Regions from separate parts of the Paenibacillus sp. FSL W8-0194 genome, predicted to be linked through region 1. Evidence: predicted binding sites of a transcription regulator. Region 1 holds the regulator's gene; the other holds the start of a gene.
What was found. Region 1 encodes Rex, which represses fermentation and respiration genes when NADH is low (regulators of the CRP and FNR family bind a similar motif). Its sites were predicted from a motif close to TTGTGAAATATTTCACAA; they were not measured.
Positions count from the first base shown of each region.

Region 2: a site for Rex is predicted at 5,537-5,554, ahead of MKY58_RS01690 (DUF1641 domain-containing protein). Genes of this name have one in related genera too.

Region 1 is NZ_CP150205.1:2,167,795-2,175,664, reverse strand. Features, by position in the region: gene MKY58_RS09685 (DUF5590 domain-containing protein) at 238-753, opposite strand; gene MKY58_RS09680 (amidohydrolase) at 778-2,091, opposite strand; gene MKY58_RS09675 (redox-sensing transcriptional repressor Rex) at 2,066-2,731, opposite strand; gene dinG (ATP-dependent DNA helicase DinG) at 2,792-5,644, opposite strand; gene MKY58_RS09665 (tetratricopeptide repeat protein) at 5,784-6,416, opposite strand; gene panD (aspartate 1-decarboxylase) at 6,534-6,917, opposite strand; gene panC (pantoate--beta-alanine ligase) at 6,921-7,802, opposite strand; gene panB (3-methyl-2-oxobutanoate hydroxymethyltransferase) at 7,799-7,870, opposite strand, start outside.
Region 2 is NZ_CP150205.1:410,082-417,951, reverse strand. Features, by position in the region: gene MKY58_RS01720 (putative RNA methyltransferase) at 1-581, shown strand, start outside; gene MKY58_RS01715 (DUF4179 domain-containing protein) at 684-2,309, opposite strand; gene MKY58_RS01710 (sigma-70 family RNA polymerase sigma factor) at 2,257-2,862, opposite strand; gene MKY58_RS01705 (MBL fold metallo-hydrolase) at 3,348-4,064, shown strand; gene MKY58_RS01700 (WHG domain-containing protein) at 4,066-4,644, shown strand; gene MKY58_RS01695 (cytochrome c biogenesis protein CcdC) at 4,743-5,279, shown strand; gene MKY58_RS01690 (DUF1641 domain-containing protein) at 5,750-6,190, shown strand; gene MKY58_RS01685 (NAD(P)/FAD-dependent oxidoreductase) at 6,228-7,406, shown strand; gene MKY58_RS01680 (hypothetical protein) at 7,746-7,870, shown strand, end outside.

The DNA of each region.
Region 1 (7,870 bases):
CTTCTAAGACACGGTCATTCCAAGCTTCTTCGATCTGCATTAAACACGACGGTCACACCATTTTCAGAGAGTATATCTTTGAATCACAATATAGAGTATATCACATCGTATATACTTAATCGAAGGTAATGTGTGAAAGTATTTAAAATATTATCCTGCGCACGCCAAAGAACCCCATTTTCATGAGGTTCTTTTCCATTTATTAGCTAATGATTCGCATCAATGCGTTTAGACGGATTACCGGTTAGGCAGCGTAAACGGTCCCCCGATGCTTTGGCCGTCGCTGAACCGGTAGAATTGATAATAATAATGATCCTTGGACCAGTAAAAAAGCTGCCATGCGTATTCGCCGTTGTACATCCCGGGCACGGCCTTCAGCTTTTTGACGTCCGGAATTTCCTTCGTCGCTTTTTCCTTGATCTGATTTTCCGACATGCCGTTTGAGAGCAGCTCTTCATGCACCGCGCCCTCGCCCGATTTCACTTTGCCGTTTTCGTCCATCGTCACCCACACCATGATCGGACGGTTGTCTTTGTCCAACCCTTCGATCGCCCAGCAGATCGTATCCCATACCGATTTTTGGGCTTCGGTCACCTTCACGAGGCTTGTCTCCTGTTTGGCCTTCAGAATGGCCGCCGTCTCTTGCGCGCGGATATCCTGCGTTACGTATATGTAATAACGGTAAAGCCCGAACACGATCAGCAGAAACGCGACGATGCCGAGAAAAATCCATTTCTTTTTGTTCTTTAGCATAAGTTCCCCTATCTTTGGCCGTTCTTACCGCGACAAGAGACCTTCGAACGCGGCTTGGGCTTCCCGGCGGATGCGCTCTTCGTCCATCGTCAGGCACGCGCCATGCTTCACGATCTGCTTGCCGTCCACCCACACATGTTCGACGTCTTTGCCGCTAGCCGAGTAGATCGCGTGGGAAATCAGATCGGTATGCGGAAGAAAATGGGCTTGATCGGTATTTAGTGCGATAAAATCGGCTTTCATGCCCGGCGCAAGGGTACCGACGTCCTGCAGGAAAAGGGATTGCGCTCCGTATACCGTTCCCATTTTCAAGGCCTCGTAAGCCGGAACCGCCGTCGGGTCGCCGGACACCCCTTTGTGGATGAGCGCCGCAAGACGCATTTCCTCGAACATGTCCAAATTGTTGTTGCTGGCCGCGCCGTCGGTGCCGAGCGAGACCGTTACGCCCGCTTTGAGCAGATCCGTCACGCGGGCCACGCCGCTCGCCAGCTTCAGGTTGCTGCCCGGATTGTGAGATACGGCCACGTTGTTGCGCGCCAAAATGCCGATTTCTTCATCGGTCAAGTGAACGGCATGGGCGACCAGGGACGGTCTTGAAAATACGCCGAGCTTCTCCAAATGGGCGACCGGACGCAAGCCGTAATCCCGAACGTTTTGCTCAACCTCGGCAATCGTTTCGGACATATGGGTATGCATCGGCAAATCCAGGTCAAACGCAGCCTGCACGAATTTCTCGATGAAATCCGGAGGACATGTATACGGCGCGTGCGGCGAAATCATCGTCGTGATCCGGCCGTCCGCCTTGCCGTTCCAATCGCGTGCGAACTGGATCGCCTCGTTCAGCTTGTGACGCTGAATGTCCTCGGAGCATAACCCGATGACGCCCCGCATCAGGGACGCGCGGATTCCCGACTCTTCGGTCACCTTGGCGACCTGGTCCATATGGTCATACATGTCCAGGAAGGTCGTCGTCCCGCCCTTGAGCATTTCCAGCACCGACAGCGCCGTTCCCCAATAGACGTCGGAGGAGGTAAACTTGGCTTCCATCGGCCACATTTTCTCCTGCAGCCAAATTTGCAGGGCCAGGTCGTCCCCGTACCCCCGCAGCAGCGACATCGCTGCATGTCCGTGCGTATTGATCAATCCGGGCATAAAAAACAGATGCGTCCCGTCGAATACGGGAACTTCGTTTTCAAGCTCCGGCATTTCTTCCCCTATATAGGCAATGCGGTCGCCTTCGATGACCATGCAGCCCTGGATTACGGGCTTGTCTTTGTCAGGCACGGCAAAGCTGCCGTTCGCAATGATCCATTTATTCTTTGTCTTGTTCTCCGTCATCGGCAGAACCTTCCTTTCCGTTATCCAAATAATATGCCAAGCTCAGCAGGTCGGTCGTAAAGTCCGCCGCATGAATCCGGATGTTGGCCGGCGCCTTCAGAATGGTCGGCGCGAAGTTCAGGATCGCCTCGATCCCGGCGCCAATAAGCTGGTCGGCCACGTTCTGGGCCTCGACGGCGGGCACCGTAATGATGCCGATCCGGATATTCCGGTTTTTGATCGTATCCGTGATCTCTTCCATCGGCTGCACCGTCAGCGTATTGATTTTTTTGCCGATTTTTTTCGGATTTTCGTCAAAGACCGCCACGATTTTAATGTTTTCGCGCAGGTAAAAGTTGTAGTTGGAAAGCGCCTGTCCCAGGTTGCCGGCGCCCACCAGCACCGCGTTGATCTGCTGATCCAGGTTCAGGATGTGGCGGATTTTTTCGATCAGGTACGAAACGTCGTATCCGATCCCTTTCCGGCCGAAATCCCCGAAATACGCAAGATCCTTGCGGATTTGAGCCGGGTTCAGGTCCAGTCGCTGGCCAAGCTCCTGGGAGGAGACCGTCGCTACCTCCCGCTTGTGCAAATCATTCAAATAACGTAAATATACAGGCAATCTGCGGACGACCGCTTCGGAAATTTTCTCCGATTTCATGCATGTTCCCCCTATTTAACAGCTTAATTTCTATCGTTCGATCCTATGAAAAGGGTCGTTTTAACCTTCTTGAAGCCATTCAGATATACGGGGAACCATTTTTTCCGTATTCATATGCTCCATCTTTGGCCCCGGCAAGGAATAGAGAAAATATTTCCCGTAGTAAGACTCGATTACGCGCGTATCGTAAACGATGACGATTCCGCGGTCATTCGCCGTACGAACCAAGCGGCCGAAGCCCTGCTTAAAGCGGATGACCGCCTGCGGCACGGAAAGCTTCATGAACGGATTTTTCTTCTGGCGCTGCAAAAGTTCGGCTTTCGCTTCGTTCAGCGGGTGATTCGGCGGCTGGAACGGAAGCCTTACGATCGCCAGGCAGGTCAACGCTTCGCCGGGGATATCGACTCCCTCCCAGAAGCTGCTCGTACCGAGCAGCACCGAAGCGCTGCTGTCTTGAAACCGGCGAATGAGCTTGGTGCGGCTGCCGCTGTCCACGCCTTGGCCGAGCACGGTAATATCGCTGCCCGCAAGGGCGTTTTTCAGCGGTTCATGCACCTGCCGGAGCATCCGGTACGAGGTGAACAGCACCAGCATTCGGCCATGGGTTGCGATCGCCGCGTCGGCCAGGGACCGCACGAGGGTGTCCACGAACACCGGATCGCCGACGCTTCCTTTTACGCTCGGGAAATCCCGCGGAATGACCAGCAATGCCTGGTCGCGGTATTTGAACGGGGAAGGAAGCTGCACGGATACCAGCCTGCCGCTCTCCTGGTCTTCCTGCAGACCCAGATTATCGATCATGTATTGGAAGGACTTGTCCACCGACAAAGTAGCCGACGTTAATATAACGCTTTTCTTTTTATCGAAAAACAACTCCTTGAGCTGTTTGCTGACGTCCACCGGAACCGCATACAGCTGAAGCGATTTGCTGCGGAAATGGCTGCTTGCCTCCATCCAATAAACGACGGTGGCATCGTCCAGATTCATGAACGTCCGCAGATCGTCCCGTTCGGCAGCCAGGTCCTTGAACAGGCCGCTAAGATCCGTTATCAGGCTGTCCGCGCTGTAATCGTCTTCGTTTTCCTTGTATTCAGCCAGCATTTTTTCGCCGCGGCGGACGATTTCGCTCATTTTCACATGGATCTGGTTCTCCATCGCCTTCAATGTTTCCCATTCCTGCGGCCATTTCGACGGCTGGAGCCTCAGCACATATTGCCCGGATTCTCCCGGCGCGGCGTCATTCCTTTCCGGCATCAGGGCGAACAGGGATTCGCTGAGCTTGTCCCAAGTTTCCTTGACGTCGACCAAATCTTCGCTGATGCGATCGATCGCCGCGATCCAGTCGCCGGCCCGCTCCTGGCCGGACGACTGCAGTTGTTGGCGGAGGGCGATAAGCTGTCCGCTCCGCGCATCTTTGTACAGACGCGTAAGGGTGTGGACGACGCTGAAATATTTCATGTGCAGCCCCAGATGTTTGCCGGCAACATCCTCCAAATGGTGGGCTTCGTCAATGACGAGGCGCTCATAGGACGGCAGCAGCTGATGACCCGCTTTAACGTCTGTGAACAGCTTGGAGTGGTTCGTAATGACGACGTCGGCGATGCCCGCCTCATGTTTCGCGCGGTGATAATAACATTTGCGGAACCACGGGCAGGCTCGGCCCAGGCAGGAATCCGAATCGCTGCTCACCGTTTCCCAGAAGTCGCCGCCCCTTCCCCCGAGATTCAGCTCCTCGTCGTCGCCGTTTTCGGTTTGCGCAAGCCATACGATCATCTGCGCAGCGGTAATCGTATCTTCCTTGGGATTAAAAAAGTCTCTTCTGTTTATTTTATGTTCAAATTTTCTCAAACACAAATAATGTTGTCTTCCCTTAAAGACCGCCGCCTTGAAAGGGAACGGCACAACCTGCGTCAACAAAGGCACGTCGCGCTCCCGCAGCTGCTCCTGAAGGTTGATCGTGTGCGTGCTGATCATCACCTTTTGCTGCTGCTTGACGCTTTGGTAAATGGAAGGAATAAGGTATCCCAGCGATTTGCCGGTACCCGTTCCCGCCTCGATCAACAAATGCTTGTCCTCGTTCAGCGCGTTCATCACCTGATCGAACATGATCGTCTGCGGTTCGCGCTCCTCGTATTGGGGCATAATAGCCTTAAGACGCTTCTGAATTTCGCCCAAATATTCCTTGAACTCCACCCCGGCGAGAGGGTTGTCGTCCGTTTCGTCCCGCGGCGGTTTCATTTCCGTCCAGTCTTCGACGGCTAACGCAAACTGACGGTAAAATGTATGGCTGTTCAGGTCCTGAATCGGCTCCTGTTCCTTTTCCTGGCACAGGCCGTCAAAAAACCATCCCAAATCGCTGTCTTCGTCGGCAAACAGTTCGGTGAGCCGCTGCAGCGTGATGAGAGGCAAATCCCTGAGTTCTGACAGGCATTTCAAAAATACATAAGCCGTCGCCAATGCATCGCTGTCCGCCTGATGGGGCCGGTCATGCTGGATGCCGAAATGCGACGTGACCTGGCCCAATTGGTAGGAAGTCAGGGACGGAAAGCATATTTTAAGAAAATCCAACGTGTCGAGAATGCGCCCGGAAAACGGGAGATATCCGGAGCTGTCCAGCGCGTTTTGCAAAAAATTGAAGTCAAACGCGACGTTATGCCCGACCAGGACGACGTCGTCCAGCATCGGCACAAGCTCCATCAGCATCTCTTCCAGCGGCGGCGCATCCGCCACATCCTCTTCGGTTATACCGGTCAGCCCCGTAATAAACGGCGGGATTTCCACCGTCGGTTTGACGTAGGAACCGTACACGCGGGATATCGTCAAATCTTCTTCTATGATGGCAAGTCCAACTTGAATGATCTCATCGGCGGACTGGTTGCCTGTTGTCTCAAAATCCAGTACGGCAAATTTCATGATCAAAATTAATCCTTTCGTTCCAGTCTCAATTACCAGCATAACAGAAGATTTCACATTTGAAAATTAAAGGGCAGCAAAAAGGCGATGCACAAGGCGCTTCCCGAAGCGCATGATGCATCGGCCTTTTTGCTGCTTTCTACATCATCGATATAAGCTGGCTGCCGTATTGAAGCTGGCCGCGGTTCTGCTGGCACACCTTCAAATTGATCAGCGGATCGGGCAGCGTCGGATCGCACTGCAGCGCAATGGTAAAAAACTCCTGGGCTTTGCTTGTTGCTCCATGCTTCACGGCAATGCATCCCAAAGCATTGTAAATCATCGCTTTCAGCTTTTGGCTGTTGGCGAGCGGCAAAATCCATTGGAAATGTTCTTGGGCCGCTTCCGTTTCGTCCAGGTGCAAATGGGACATGGCCAGATACATCCGGGCCAAAAGGCTGTCGGGATATTGACGGATGACTTGGGCAAACTGCTGCGCGGCTTGGCGGTACATCAACAACCTGAAATACCCCTGCCCGCGCACAAATGCGTTCATTTCCAATTCGGGCGAGCTCTGATCTGAAAACAAGGTGGCAGGCACCTCGACATGCTGGCGGAATTCCCCCATTTTTTCCTCAAAAGATAACCATTCATCAATAATGCCGTCGCTCATCGTCTTCAGCATATTCCATTTTTGGATCAACTGATGTTTCTGGGTTTCCTCCGCCGTCGGGTAATGTTTCATGATTTCATCTAACATGTGGTTCATTTCCGCGAAAACATGCTGGAACATCGCTGCATCCCACCCTTAAACTAAAAATGAAATCAGTGCGGTCACCTGCATTCATTTTTTGTTGAACGGGCTGTTTTCATTCTCCGCGGAGCCTGCCATTCCTTGTCTTCATAAACATTAGATGATGGTTGCGTGCACTTCCTTGCTCATCGTTGTCAGCGGCCGATTGGACTCGTTGACGAACACCACTCTCGGCTTATGGTTTTTGATCTCCTCATCGGACATCATGGCATAGGACATAATAATGACCGTATCCCCCGGTTGCACCAGCCGTGCCGCCGCCCCGTTGAGGCAGATGACGCCGCTCCCGCGCGGACCCGGGATCACGTACGTTTCGAGCCGGGCGCCGTTGTTGTTGTCGACCACCTGGACTTTTTCGTTCTCGAGCAGGTCGGCGGCTTCCATCAAGTCTTCGTCGATCGTAATGCTGCCTACGTAGTTAAGGTTCGCTTCGGTTACGGTGGCGCGGTGTATTTTGGATTTCATCATCGTTCTGAACATGTCTCATTCCCCTTTCGAATGGAGCAGGCAATTGTCGATCAGGCGCGTTCTGCCGAATTTGACGGCCAGCGCCATCAATACGGATTCGTTGCGTTCGATCACCGACTCGCCGTCCGCAAGCGGCGCAAGGGCCGGAAATGCGGCAACTTCGACGTAATCGATGACGGCCAGCGGGGATTCGCTGATTCGGGTGGTCAAAAATCGTTTGACCTCGCCCGCGGTCCGGATTCGGCCGCTTTCGACCGCTTCTCTCGCCTCGCGAAGGGAACGGGAAAGTACCAGCGCTTGCGTCCGTTCTTCCGGGCTGAGGTACACGTTGCGCGAGCTGAGGGCCAGCCCGTCCTCTTCCCGTACAATCGGGCAAGGCACGATCGTCACGTTAAAGTTCAAATCGTAAACCATCTGCTGGATCACGGCCACCTGCTGCGCGTCCTTCATGCCGAAAAACGCGTAATCCGGCTGCACGATATTAAACAGCTTGCCCACCACGGTCGTCACCCCGTCGAAATGTCCGGGGCGGGACGCGCCGCAAAGTCCGGAGGTCACCTCGGATACAGCGATTTTCGTTTTGGTCGGCTGCGGGTACATCGTGTCCACGGTCGGAAGAAATACAAGATCGGCGCCGGCGTGTTCCGCCGCGGCCAAATCCCGCTGTTCGTCGCGAGGGTATGTTTCAAAATCCTCCCCCGGCCCGAACTGGATCGGGTTGACGAATATGCTGACGACGACGATGCCCGTTTTCTCCTTGGCTGCCCGGATCAAGCTGGCATGCCCTTCATGGAGATATCCCATCGTCGGCACCAACCCGACCGTTTCTACATCCTTTGCCGCTTTCAAGCTTCGTATTTCTTCCCTAAGCTCTGCAATCGTTCTGACGGCTTTCATGCGTTGTTCACCTTTTCCCGGCCTCTGCCGTATAGATTGTCGACGACGTGATCGTCTGCCGTAAATAC
Region 2 (7,870 bases), 1.8 Mb from region 1:
CGCTGTTGGATGCCGGATGCGGCGAAGGATCGCACGTATCCGCTCTTCAAGCCAGACTGGAGTCTGCCATGAACCAAGACATCGTCGCGGTAGGGGCCGATCTGTCCAAGCCGGGCATCGTGACGGCCGCCAAAAGAAACGCCCGCGCCATCTGGGTCGTGGCCGATTTGGCCCGCAGTCCGTTTCGGGATCAAGCGTTTGACGTCGTCACGAATATATTGTCCCCCTCCAATTACGGGGAATTCCGTCGGCTGCTCAAACCGAACGGCATGCTTGCGAAGGTGGTTCCGGGACCGGAGTATTTGCGGGAGTTCAGGCAGTTTCTGTACGGGGAGCGTGCCCGCCGCACGAAGGCTGCGGAAAATACGGCCGCGTTGTTCGCCAAACATTTTCCGGACATGAAGCAGCGCCGCGTGCGGTACGAAGCCGAGCTGGAACCGCATCATTTGGAAGCCATGCTCCGGATGACGCCGCTGTCCTGGCAAGCCACCGAGGAACAGGTCCGAGGGCTGCTCGCCCGTAGCTCCTTTAGGCTGACGTTTGATTTTTATATTTTATGGGGAAAACCGTTTATCGGATGAATATTTTTGCTAATGAATGTTTTAGCCCAAAAAGCGTACCCCTTCCAGGCTCCCTGGAAGGGGTACGCTTTTGTCGTTCAGGCCAAGCCCGCGCCGATTCCGTTAATACGTCGGCGGGTCCGCATGCTCCAGACCGGGGATCGATTTACCCTTCGGCAGCTCAAAGGACCATTCCACGTTGTTGTACCATTTGTCCGTAACGATGCGGATAAGCGTCGCTTTTTCGGGCAGCCGTTTCATTCCGTTCACGATAAAGCCAGGGTCCCCCGTCACCTCGTTCCATTCACCCCACCCGACCGATCCTCTGTACGTCACCAGGTATTCCTTTCCGTCCGAATCCTTTACGATCCATTCGTCATGGTTGAACATGTTGCGGAATTTGCCCTTCATCCGGATCAGGCTGACATTCGGGCCTGCCCCCTCTTTCTGGTTGGGATCGTTGTCGACCCAGAAATCGCTTAACGTCAGTTCGTCTCCTTGATCCTTGAACACGGCCGGATGGTGTTTCAGCTCGCTTGGAACAAGCTCCACCGAACCGCTGCTTCGGACCGGGATGGAATATCCGTCCAACACGAAACGCAGCTTCTGGCGGTCATAGGGAAGATAACGGAACGTGAACGTCCAGTGGCGTTTCCCGCCCCGGAGTTCGCTGTTTTGCGAAATGATGGTTTCCATATGCGGGAACTTGATGTTGTTGACGCTCGAAATGTCTTCCCCCTGCTCATTTTCAAAATGAAACATCAGCTGCTGCTTGGACTCCAGTTCGCCCGGAGAACGCCGGGCCGCCCGGGGGCTTAACGACGTGCTTAACTCGAGCCGCACTCCGCTTGGCGTGCGAACCAGCTTCTCCATTTCGATCCGCAGACCGTCGGGGGTCGTATATTTCTCACGCAAAGGCGTCGTGATGTTCATCGCGTTCGCCTTTTTCATGTCCAGCTCGAACCGGAAGTCCCATTTCCCGTCGACGACCTTTCCGGTGTACGGAATCTGCAGATGGTCGACGCGGGCCTGCACGATCAGCGCATCCGCCGGGATTTCCTTCACAAAAACAAACGTTAATTTTTCGACCGTGTCCGATCCCTCGATGCCTCTCAGCTCCGCGACCTCATTTCCGTTCAAATCCGTAATATGGAGATCATGCCAGTCGATCGCGTAAACCAAAGGCTTCCCTTGGGGATCCGTCACCTTCACGCCCATGACGAGCCTGGTGGCATCCGCAACGACCTCGTCGATTTCCAGCGCGTACCCTTTATCCTTCACCTTCACATGGGGATTCTGCACAATGCCCAGCTTGCGCGCATCGAGCATCCCGCTGTCCGTCGTCTCTTTGGAAAAAATGGACCTTACCCAATCGGCGATGGACGGCTGGGCATATAAGGTGAGGGCAGCCGTGACGATGGCCAGCGATGCGATCCACAGCGCGCTTTTTCGGATGATCCGTCCGTATCTGCGCTTGCGCCGAAAAGATGCCGGATGCCCATGCTCCATGGTTCCGTCCCCGTCCTCGATTTCAATGTCGGCCAAAGACGCCATCACCCGCTCCGTGAACCCGTCGGGCAATGCCTTGCGAAAGAGCAGCTCTTCCCACGCCTTTTCCCCCTCTTCCGCCAGCTGCAGCAGCAAACGGCACTCCGGACAAGTTTGCATATGGAGGCGCGCCTCTTCATCCATTGCGTTATTTCCAGACCGAATGAATTCTCTTGTCTGAGACAGATTCCAGCATTTCATGCTTTATCCCCTCCTTATCCTTGACCATTTTGCATAAGGACTTCTTGGCTCGGTGAAGCCGGTTCCGCACCTGGTTTACCTTAATGCCGGCAATTTCGGCGATTTCTTCGTAACTGAGCTCGTTCGTATATCGCAGCAGCAGCACGATGCGGTATTTTTCGGGCAGTTGGTTGATAAGCTGCTGCACTTCTCCGCCGGTCTCCTTGCGCAGAAAGGCTAATTCCGGCGTTTCGGCATGGTGCCTTCCCTCGCCCAGGACGCCGTCATCCGCCAGCAGGTCTTTTTTTTTCCGCATCGCGTCCCGCATGACGTTCACGGCAATCGTGTACAGCCATGAGGCGAAGCTGGAGTCTTCCCTGAAGCTTGCCAGCTTGCGGTAAGCCTTCAGAAAAGCTTCCTGCGTATAATCCTGGGCGTCCTGCGGGTTTGCCCCCATGCCCAGAAGCAAACCGTATATTTTGTTTTTATGTGTATCGACCAGCTGCGCAAAGCTGTCCTTATGTCCGGCAAGCACCTGTTTGACCAGCGCAGCGTCCCGTGACGGGTCTATCATAACGATCCTCCCCTGCTCTCTCTTCCTCTGACCATTTTACATATCTAGTAGACGAAGGAGGCAGGTTTTTCCTCTCGCTTTTTATACAAAAAGTCCCCGTCAAGCGGGCCCGGGCTGCGAGCCGGTTCAAGCGCTTCTGCGGGGAACCCCGAAAAAAAAGGAGCCCTCCGAATGAAGGGCCCAAATCAGATTAGACATATGAAAGGGTTTACATTTACCATTATAGTATGATTTTGTCCTTTTGAAAACGCTTTTTTGAAAGAGAATGCTGCAAACATCCGAGCAGCGGCTTTCCGCCAAGCAGCCTTGGCGTGAAACGCATTCGTCCAACTATAACGTTGTGTCCGGAGAGCGTCCGGAATCGAACGTTGAAGATGCCTTATAAAAAAATGGGTTGATTATGGAAAATAAATGATTGCCAAAAACTAATACCATTAGTTATAATGCTAATAAGATTAGTCTTAGCGTATGGGAGGATGATTTTCATGAAAAAAACGACCGTTCATCAAGTCACCCAGCTTTCCTTTTTGCCCCGCCTGTTCCCCGTCAACGTGTATCTCGTCGAAGAAGCGGACGGCCTGACCCTGATCGACGCCGGCATGCCGTTCAGCCTGAAGGGGATTCTCAACGCTGCGGATTCGCTCGGTAAACCGATTACCCGCATTTTGCTCACCCATGCGCATGGAGACCATGTCGGGGCTTTGGACGGATTAAAGGAAGCCCTCCCAAACGCCGAAGTGCTTATATCGCGCCGGGATCAAGCCCTTTTGGCCGGCAGCCGCGCCCTGGAAGCGGGAGAACCGCAAACGCCGATCAAGGGGGACGTCCCGCAAAAAGTCCGTACGAAACCGGATCGCCTCCTGGCGGACGGGGATCGGATAGGTTCCCTCCTGGCCATCGCCTCTCCGGGGCACACGCCCGGCCATATGGCCTTCTACGATACCCGGAGCGGCGTCCTGATCGCCGGCGACGCGTTCCAAATCCGGGGCGGGATGGCCGTATCCGGCGACACGCGGCCGCTTTTCCCTTTCCCCGCGATGGCGACCTGGAATAAAGAAGCCGCATTGGCAAGCGCCCGCCGCCTGGCCGACCTGAAGCCGTCCTGGCTGGCCGTCGGCCACGGCCGGATGCTGGAGCAGCCCGCCGCTGCCATGAACCAGGCCATTCTGCGGGCCGAAGCCGCTTTTCGGGAGGTGAAATAAGATGGCGAAAATGGGCCTCGACCGTCACACCCTCCTCGTTGCCGCCGCCGAAATCGCCGACGAATCCGGCTTGGATTCGCTGACCTTGGCTGCGCTTGCGCAAAAGCTGAAGGTGCGTTCGCCTTCCCTGTATAACCACGTGAACGGCCTTCCCGATTTGCGGGCGGCGCTGACCGTTCACTGCATCCGCTTGCTTGTCGAAACGACACGGGACGCGGTCATCGGCAAAACGGGCGACGATGCGATCCTCAGCTTATGCGGCGCTTACCTCCGGTTCGCACGTTCCCGCCCCGGGTTGTACGAAGCCTTTTATAAGGTAAACACGCAGCGGCACGAAGAGCTGGAATCGGCGAAACAGGAGCTGCTGAACCTTTTTTTGCGGATTATGGAGCCTTACGGGCTCGGCGAAACGGAAACGCTGCACGCGATCCGCGGACTGCGCAGCCTTTTGCACGGGTTTGCGTCGCTTGAGCAGCACGGAGGATTTCAAATGGACCTGAAGGTGGATGAAAGCCTGGAATACGTTTTGCGGGCTTTTTTGGAAGGGCTGCACACGAGCAAAAAGCCGATCCATAAGTAAAGAATGTCATATGGCGTTCAAGTTTACTTCTTGCCGGGTGTGATATAATATAGTTATACGTGATTAATTATATCATTATGAAGAGAGGAGTCTTGAACGTGGCTCATATCAGTCCCTCATATCTTCAAATCGGATCCACCGTAGGGGCTTTATTGATGGCTCTTCTGGTCATTTTTGTCCGCTTGAAGGCCAGCAACAGACCGGTAACGATCAAAAAAATCATTATTCCGCCGCTAGGCATGGCCACCGGCTTCCTGATGTTCGTGGCGCCGCAAGTCCGGGTTCCGTGGCTCTGGGCGTTGGCCGCCTTCCTTGTCGGCTGGTTCATATTTTCATATCCGCTCATTCGCAGCACCAAATTCGAGGTCTCGGAGGGCCAGGTGTTCGCCAGACGTTCCAAAAGCTTCGTGGTCATCTTGTTCGTTCTGCTGATCGTCCGTACCGTGCTTCATCAGGTGATCGACGAGTATGTTTCGATTCCGCAGTCCGGCGCCCTGTTTTTCTTGCTGGCGTTCGGCATGATCGTCCGCTGGAGAGTGTTCATGCTGAAACAATACCGCTCCATCGAAGCGTCGGGCGAACTGCAAAGCACCCCGCTGCCCCAGGAACCCCCGACCTCGACGAATGCAAAATAACAACGATATTTACGCATCCTTTCACCGTCTTCCGCGGCCCGCCGCAGAAGGCGGTTTTTTTATGCGAGGCGGAGCCCTTTCCCCTTGCATCTTGCTGCATTCAAAGGTATATTGCATTATGGAAATGCAGAACCTAGGGGAGAAGGACAAAAAGCGGCAACATGTTTCATCCGTTCAGCGACACTTTGTTGAATTTGTCACAATTTGCGCACAAAAATGGAGGAAAACAGAGAGATTCGGACCAAGAAGACGTATACTTGTGTAAAACTTCACAATTTGTGCGTAAGGCTTGAAATGCCTCATTATCCTTTTGGTGAACATTATGTTAACATAGGTAATGATGAGTTAGATTGCGGCCTTTTTCACTTGAGGAAGGTCTGTTGCTTCTAGACCCCTCTGCCCAAAAAGGGTCTATTAGCCCTTTTTAAAATAAAATTAAGCACTGCTGCTTACGCAAAGGAGAAATGGACATGTCGGAAACAATTACTGATGCAAAGACTGAACAAGCGAACGAGCCTGTCAGCCAAAATCAACAGGATTTGCTCGACCAGCTGCTCAAGCCCGAGGTTCAGGAATCTTTGACCACGCTGGTCAACCATCTTCCAAAGCTGACCGAGCTTGTGAATGTATTGACAAAGTCTTACGATTTCGCTCAAGCCGTGGCTACGGACAAAACGCTGAAAAGCGACACGGTTGGCGCCATTCAGGAGATGGCAACCCCGGTTATCAAATCGGTGAAATCCGTCGCTGCAAACGTGATCGAAGCAAAAGACCGCGCAGAAAGCAGTCAAGAAGTGATCGGTCTTTTTGGCCTGCTCAAATTGCTGAAAGATCCGCAAGCACAAAAAATGTTCCGTTTCGTGAACGCTTATCTCCAAGTCTCTGCTGAAAACGCGAAAGAACAAAAATAATCCACTTTAATATTTAGGTAAGGACGGAGGAAAAACTATGTCAAAACATATTGTCATTTTGGGTGCAGGATATGGCGGACTCCTCTCCGCGCTGACCGTTCGCAAATACATGAACAAAGACCAAGCGCGCGTGACCGTGGTGAACCAATATCCGACTCACCAAATCATTACCGAGCTTCACCGCCTGGCTGCGGGCAGCATCGAAGAAAAAGCGATCGCCATGCCGCTTGAAAAACTGTTCAAAGGCAAAGACATCGATCTGAAAATCGCCAAGGTCGAGTCTTTCTCCGTGGACAACAAAGAAGTGAAGCTTTCGGACGGTTCCAAGCTGACTTACGACGCGCTTGTCGTCGGCCTCGGCAGCATCACCGCTTACTTCGGCATTCCCGGCCTCGACAAATACAGCATGGTGCTCAAATCCGCTGACGATGCCAACCGCATCCACCGCCATATCGAAGAACGCATCCAAGCTTACTCCCAATCCAAAGATCCGGCTGACGCAACGATCCTCATCGGCGGCGGCGGCTTGACCGGCGTCGAACTCGTGGGCGAAATCGCCGACATCTTGCCAAGCCTGACCAAAAAATACGGCATTGACCGCAGCGAAATCAAATTGATGCTCGTTGAAGCCGGCCCTAAAATTTTGCCTGTGCTTCCTGACCATCTGATCGAGCGCGCGACCAAAAGCCTTGAAAACCGCGGCGTAACGTTCTTGACCGGACTGCCTGTAACGAACGTGGAAGGTAACGTTGTTGACCTGAAAGACGGCCAAAAAATCGTCACCAACACCTTCGTATGGACCGGCGGCGTGCAAGGCAATCCGCTTGTCGGCGAATCCGGCCTGGAAGTCAACCGCGGACGCGCAACCGTCAACGAATTCCTGCAATCCACGTCCCATAAAGACGTATTCGTTGCCGGCGACAGCGCCGTATACTTCGACGAAACCGGACGTCCTTACCCTCCAACCGCGCAAATTGCATGGCAAATGGGCGAGCTGATCGGCTACAACCTGTACGCGTTCCTGAACGATAAAGCGTTCGAAACGTTTGCTCCGGTAAACTCCGGTACGCTGGCTAGCCTTGGCCGCAAAGACGCTGTAGCAACCATCGGCGAAAACAACATTTCGCTGAAAGGTCTGCCTGCGACGCTGATGAAGGAAGCAAGTAACATCCGTTACCTCTCCCACATCAAAGCATTGTATACGCTGGCTTACTAATCTTCATAACAACAACCGCTTGAAGCGGCAAACAGGGTATCCTCACGGTCTTGGCGACCGGGGATACCCTGTTTTTTACGATGCCAGGCTTTGTGCAAGCGCGGTCTGCATCCATAACAGGTCGTGACGGGACTTTCGGGATGCCCTCAAGCCCGGGCAGCTCCGGAATCGGCAGGAGACGCTGCCGATCGGCGTTTTGGGCTATATTCAATATGGCCATGGGACGAAGAAAGTATGACCGCCGAACAAAATTCGATCTTGTCCGCGTGTTCTCAAACGTTTTGCTTTGATATATCCTAAAAAAGCGAGGGATTTATGGCGAAAGGGAAGGAGGGCGGCATGCGAAAGCTTGCGGGGATTCACCAAAAGGAGTTTCAGGTCTGGGTATTTACGCGCGCGGATCTGGCAAAGTTCGTCATCGTCGACGTGATGTTCAGCACCGCCCTGTATGCCGGGCTCAGACG